DNA from 2 places in the Paenibacillus sp. P22 genome. Region 1 is predicted to be linked to the other one. Evidence: predicted binding sites of a transcription regulator. Region 1 holds the regulator's gene; the other holds the start of a gene.
The links. Region 1 encodes Rex, which represses fermentation and respiration genes when NADH is low (regulators of the CRP and FNR family bind a similar motif). Its sites were predicted from a motif close to TTGTGAAATATTTCACAA; they were not measured.
Positions count from the first base shown of each region.

Region 1 (3,419 bases):
GAAGCTCGGCAGCCCATATCGGGCGCTGGAAGCTCCGGTACTCGGCATGCACATACACGAGCAGCAGCACAACGAGCGCGGAGATCCACAGCGTCCAGCCGCGCCTGCTCATGAGGCCGCGCCGCCGGCGCGCCATCAGTTCCCCGTCAGCCTGCCGTAGCAGGCTTGGGCTTCATGCTTGATCCGCTCTTCGTCCAGCAGCGTGCTGGCGCCGTCCTTGACGACCTGGATGCCGTCCACCCATACGTGGACGACATCGCGGCCGGAGCCGCTGTAAGCCAGATGGGAGACCAGATCGGACTGAGGATAGAAATGCGGCTGATCCGTATCGATCGCGATGAAATCGGCTTTCATCCCTGCTTGCAGCGAGCCAAGCATCGGCTGGCGGATCGTAGCCGCTCCGCCGAGGGTAGCCAGCTTCAGCGCTTCGGCCGCCGGCACGACAGTGGGATCGCCGGATACTCCCTTGTGGATCAGAGCCGCAAGCCGGATCTCGTCGAACAGGTCGAGATTGTTGTTGCTGGCAGCGCTGTCGGTGCCGAGCGAGACGGTGACGCCGGCCCGGAGCAGATCCGGCACGCGCGCGACGCCGCTGGCAAGCTTGAGATTGCTGGCGGGGTTGTGCGACACGGCCGCGCCTCTGGCGGCAAGCAGCTCGATCTCCGCATCGTTGAGATGGACGGCATGGGCGACAAAGGCGGGACGCGAGAAGAAGCCGAGCTTGTCCAGATGCTCGACCGGCCGCAGGCCGTACTCGCGGACGTTCTGCTCCACCTCGGCTGCGGTCTCCGACATATGCGTGTGTATCGGCAGGTCGAGATCATGGGCGGCCTGAACGAACTTCTCGATGAATGCCGGCGGACAAGTGTACGGAGCATGCGGGCTCATCATCGTCATGATGCGGCCGTTCGCTTGGCCGTTCCAGTCCTTGGCGAACCGGACCGCTTCATCCAGCTTCTGGAGCTGCACGTCTTCCGGGCACAGCCCGATGGCTCCGCGCATTAGAACGCCTCTCATGCCGGACTGCTCGACGACTTTGGCGACCTCATCCATCCGGTCGTACATATCGACGAACGTCGTCGTTCCCGACTTGAGCATTTCGAGCACGGCCAGCGAAGATCCCCACCGGACATCCTCATCCCGGAACTTCGCTTCCATCGGCCACATATAATCCTGCAGCCAGGTCTGCAGCACCTCGTCGTCGGAATAACCGCGAAGCAGCGACATCGCCGCATGGCCGTGCGTATTGATCAGCCCCGGCATGAACGCGAGGCGGCTGCCGTCGATCCTGACTGGCATTGCGTCAGCATCGGCCGGGCGCTCTTCCCCTATGTAGGCAATCAGGCCGTCCTCGATTACCATATGCCCCTTTAGTACGGGACGCCTTTCGTCTATCGTGACGAAGGTTCCGTTTTCAATCCACCATTTGCTCATGTTCGGTTCCTTCCTTATCCATGTAATAGGCGAGGCTCAGCAGCTGGGTCGTAAAATCGGCATAATGAATTCTAACCTTCTCCGGAGCCTTCAGCACGACCGGGGCAAAATTGAGAATCCCTTTGACGCCGGCCGCGATGAACCGGTCCGCGACGTTCTGAGCCTCCGCGGCCGGCACCGTAATAATGCCGATCTGAATGTCCTGCTCCTGCACGGCCTGCTGCAGCCGATCGATCGGCTGCACCTCGAGCGAGTTGATTCGGGTGCCGATCTTGGCCGGATTGGCGTCGAACACCGCAGTGATTTTCATATTGTCCTTCAAATAAGTGCTGTAGTTGCATAAGGCATGCCCCAGATTGCCGGCCCCTACGAGCGCAACGAGCATCACCTGGTCCAGCTTGAGGATGCCTCTGATCTTCTCGATCAGGTAGTTGACGTCATACCCGACGCCCTTGCGCCCGAATTCCCCGAAATAGGCCAGGTCCTTGCGGATCTGAGCCGGATTGAGCTCGAGCTTGAGGCCAAGCTCCTGCGAGCTGACGGTCTGCACATCGCGCACATGAAGCTCGCCCAGCACTTGCAAATAAACGGGCAGCCGGCGGACGACCGCCTCCGATATCGCTTTTCCCTGCTTGCTCATTGCCGGACCGCCTCCTTGGAGTCTTCGGACAGCCATTCCCTCATTCTCGGAACGAACTGATCCGCATGCATATGTTCAATTTTAGGTCCAGGCAGCGAATAAAGGAAGTGTTTCCCATAAAACGTCTCGATCACTCTCGTATCGTAAATGAGGACAATTCCCTTGTCCCGGGAAGTTCGGATCAGCCGTCCGAACCCTTGCTTGAAGCGGATGACCGCCTGCGGCACGGACAGCTTCATGAACGGATTCTGCCCGGATTCCTGAAGCATCTCCGCCTTCGCTTCCTGAAGCGGATGGTTCGGCGGCTGGAACGGCAGGCGGACGATCGCCAGGCAGATGAGCGCATCGCCGGGAATGTCGACCCCTTCCCAGAAGCTGCTCGTCCCGAGCAGCACGGATTCGGGCTGCTGCCGGAAGCGGCGGGTAAGCTTGCTGCGGTTGCTGCTGTCGAGCCCTTGCCCCAGCACTTGAATGCCGGAGCCCTGAAGGGCTTCCTTCAGCGGATCGTATACCTGCTTCAGCATCCGGTAGCTGGTGAAAAGGACGAGCATCCGCCCTCCGGTCTCACGGGCCGCTTCCGACAAGGAGGCGACCAGCGCGCTTAGATAGGCCGGATCGGCCGCGGCTCCCTTGACCGCCGGGAAGTTACGCGGAATCATGACAAGCGCCTGGGAGCGGTAATGGAATGGCGAAGGCAGAAGCACGGTGCGCGAGCGGCGCTCGTCCGCCATGTTCAGTCCCAGCTGTTCGGCGGCGTAGTGGAACGACTTTTGCACGCTCAGCGTAGCGGAAGTAATGACGACGCTCTTCTTGCTGTCGAAGAAATATTCCCGGATCTGCCCGCTGACATCCGCCGGAACCGTATTGAGCTGGATGCTCTTCGTCCGCGCGGAAGGATTGGACTCGATCCAGTACACCATCTCCGGCTTGTCCGCCCGCACGAACACTCGCAGCTCGTCCCGGATGCGTCCGGCATCCTTCACCGCGCCGGCCAGATCCGTCAGCATGCCTTGAAGCACCGTATCGTCCAGCTTGTCCTTCATGTCCGAGAGCATCTTGTCGAGCACCTTGATCGTCCGGTTCATTTCCTTGAAATAGATGCCTTCCTCGTTCTGGATCGGCTCCCATTGGCTCGGCAGGCTGCCCGGCTTGAGGCGCAGGACGCTCTGCCCCGTCTCGGTCTGGCCTCCTCCGGAAGAGGCGGCCGCCAGCGACTGGAGCTGCTCGAATACCGTCTCCCAGCTGTCCTTGAGAGAGCCGAAGCGCGGAATGATCTCGTCCAGCTGCTCCGTCCACTTGGGCACTTCGTCCTCGCTCTCTCCCTGGATGTGGGAGCGGAGCTGCG
Region 1 is NZ_CBRA020000200.1:14,621-18,039, reverse strand. Features, by position in the region: gene BN871_RS22555 (DUF5590 domain-containing protein) at 1-112, opposite strand, end outside; gene BN871_RS22550 (amidohydrolase) at 136-1,434, opposite strand; gene BN871_RS22545 (redox-sensing transcriptional repressor Rex) at 1,415-2,074, opposite strand; gene dinG (ATP-dependent DNA helicase DinG) at 2,071-3,419, opposite strand, start outside.

Region 2 (3,419 bases), on a different contig from region 1:
AGCCATAGTTTTCAAAGGCGTAAAACGAGCCTCGAATGGCGAGCAGGATGACGGCGATGCTTCCCGGTACAAGCAGCGCGGAGCCGTAATAATAGGCCGTATCGGGGAAAAAGCCGACGATGCCGATATAGAAAAAGACAAAAAATACGTTTGTAATTTCCCAAACCGGAGATAAATATCGGGAAATGAGACGATTCATGACGTGATCCTGCTTGGTCGATCGAGCATAAAAGGCAAAAAAGCCCGCTCCGAAATCAATGGAGGCAACGATCAGATAGCCGTACAGAAACAGCCACAGCACCGAGATGCCCATCAGCTCGTAACTGATCATGCCCTCTCGCCCCCTTCCTTGGATGAATCCCGCTTTTCTTTCATCCATGTCTCCATCTCCGCTTCCGCCGGCTTATGATGGAACAATCGGCGCAGCACGAGCACGCATACGACGGCTAAGGCGATGTACAACAAGAGGAAAAGGAAAAACAGCAATCGTACGCTTGGCGATGTCGTGGCTGCTTCTTCGACACGCATATACCCTCGAATAATCCATGGCTGCCTCCCGAGCTCCGCATACAGCCAGCCGAACTCCACGGCCAGAAATGACAGCGGCGCGGTCAGCGCCAGGATGCGGAGCAGCCACTTGTTGAGCTCGTTGCGTTTTTTCCAGAATACGAACAAGAAATACAAGCAGGCTATTGCCAGCAGCGCGAATCCGATTCCGGCCATGAAATCGAACAAGTAATGAACGAGAAGCGGCGGACGCTCATCCAAAGGGAATTCCTCGAGGCCTTTCACCTCGGCATTAAAGTCTCCGAAAGCGAGGAAGCTGAGAAGCTTCGGCAGATGAATGGCTCCGATGATTTCATGCTCCGCGTTGAGCCATCCCATCAGGATCAGATCCGCGCCTTTTTCCGTCTCGAAATGCCACTCTGCCGCTGCCAGCTTCTCCGGCTGATGCTCGGCCAAAAACTTGGCCGATACATCTCCGGCCAGCGTGTTGAGAAGGCCGAACAGCAGGACAGCCGCCATGCTGAGGTTCAAGGCTTTTTTGTGATAGGCGCTCCTGCCTTTTCTAAGCATCGTAAAAGCTGCGATGCCGGCCAATAGGGCGGCTCCAGTCAGGTAGGCCGAGCTTAAGACGTGGAAAACCTTGGAGAACGTCGCCGTATTCAGCATCGCCTGCACCGGATCGACCGCCGTGAAGTGCCCCGCTTCCATGACGAAGCCTCCGGGCTGGTTCATGAATCCGTTCACCGTTGTAATGAATACAGCGGACATGCCTGCCCCGGCGACGATCGGAATCGTAAGCAGCCAGTGGATATACGGATTTTTGAACCGATCCCATGTGTACAAATAGATGCCGAGGAAGATCGCTTCAAAAAAGAATGCGAACACTTCCATGAAGAGCGGAAGAGCGATGACATTGCCGGCCAGCTTCATGAAATGGGGCCAAACCAGCGCCAGCTGCAGGGAAATCGCCGTGCCGGTTACGACACCGACAGCGACCGAAATGATGAATCCTCGCGACCATCTTTTGGCCATCAGGATGTAGTGAGGATCCTTCTTGCGGATTCCGATGAACTCTGCGATTGCGATCATCAACGGGATGCCGACGCCAATCGTCGCAAAAATGGCGTGGAACCCCAACGTCATGCCCGTCACCATCTTGCTCCAAAATACCGTGTCTACTGCCAACCTTTATCGCCTCCGAGTATGAGAATATTTTCACAAAGTATGAAGCGAACAAACGCTTCCATCCTTTCCTTGCTTTTATCTCTGTTTGCTGCAGGGAATTGACAGCCTTGGCGACCGACCGGCGGGAACCGTGGATGAAAAGCTGTCCAAAGACGACTGGCCATGCAGGATTAAATTCATTGTACCGTTGTCTGGCTGCAATTCAATGCCTGTCATTTCTTCGACCTTAAACGTTCAACAAAGGATCAACTCTTTCCGACAACTGCGTGAAAAATGAAAAAACCGCTCGATCGGGCTATTGATTCGACCGCTGACATATGCTGATGCCAGCCTGTTCGGAGCGTTGAAACCGGACGAAAAAAACGCCGTGGAGGATATCCTCCACGGTTTCTCGAACCGACAGGCCAGGCACCGTCCTTCCTCGTTCACGCCGGATTCATCTCGGTTCCGAGGGCATTCTCTTCGATCTCAAAGCCCAGGTCTTCAATCATTTGATAGTCGGCCATCGCCTCCTGACCTGCCGTCGTCAAATAGTCGCCTACGAAAATCGAATTGGCCGCATATAGGGAAAACGGCTGAAGGGAACGCAGATTCAACTCGCGGCCGCCCGCGATGCGGATTTCCTTGGAGGGGCACAGGAAGCGGAACAATGCCAGCACCTTGAGAGCCTTCATGGCCGGCGTCAGCTGCGAGCCTTCGAGAGGCGTCCCCGGAATGGGGTTCAGGAAATTGATCGGAATCGAATCCGCATCCAGCTCTCTAAGGGCATAAGCCATTTCCACTATCTCTTTGTTTGTCTCGCCCATGCCGACAATGACTCCCGAGCAAGGAGACATTCCGCTCCGCTTCGCCGCAAGGATTGTCTCGATCCGCTGATCGTAGGTATGTGTCGACGTAATGGACGGAAAGTTTCCTTTGCTTGTGTTCAGATTGTGGTTGTACCGGTGAACCCCTGCATCCGCCAGCTTTTCCGCCTGTCCTTCCTTCAGGATGCCGAGGCAGACGCAGATTTTGAGCGGCAGCGTTTCCCGTATTTCTTTGACCGCTTCGACAACCTGCCCGATCTCCTTATCGGTCGGACCTTTTCCCGATGCCACGATACAATAAGTGCCGGCCTTGCGCTGCATCGCCTCGCGCGCGCCGGCAAGCAGCGTGTCCTTGTCCAGCAGCTTGTATTTTTCGATCGGGGCCGCCGATACGATCGATTGCGAGCAGTAGCCGCAGTCCTCCGGACAGAGGCCGCTCTTGGCATTGATGATCATGTTGAGCTTGACCTTCGTTCCGTAAAAATGCTTGCGCACCGTGAAAGCCGCCTGCAGAATCGATAGGATCTCATCATTCCCCGCCTCCAGAAGGGCAAGTCCTTCCTCCAGCGTCAGGCATTCTCCGTTCAACGCTTTTTCCGCAAATCGGTTCCAATCCTTTTTCTCGGTCCTAGCCATCCGCTTTGATCACCCTGTTCGTATCCTTCTATTGTTAACCTTAATTAAAAGGTATGTGGTTAACAATGATCCAGGCCATTGTATCAGTGGACCGGCAGCCTGTAAAGGAAATGTTAACCTGTCATAACATTTTTAAGTTAACACAAATGGCCGATGCGTTCCCTCCCAAAAGAAGCTGCAGCCGAAATGACCCCTTCGAGTCATGTTGAATAGGTTCCGGTTCCCTATACTTATGAAGGTCGATAAGGACCTAATTGAATGGGGGTTGTTCATACAGATGAAGAT
Region 2 is NZ_CBRA020000160.1:14,428-17,846, forward strand. Features, by position in the region: gene BN871_RS20065 (cytochrome d ubiquinol oxidase subunit II) at 1-331, opposite strand, end outside; gene BN871_RS20070 (cytochrome ubiquinol oxidase subunit I) at 328-1,692, opposite strand; gene bioB (biotin synthase BioB) at 2,118-3,134, opposite strand; gene BN871_RS20080 (PepSY domain-containing protein) at 3,418-3,419, shown strand, end outside.
Region 2: a site for Rex is predicted at 1,711-1,728, ahead of BN871_RS20070 (cytochrome ubiquinol oxidase subunit I). Genes of this name have one in related genera too.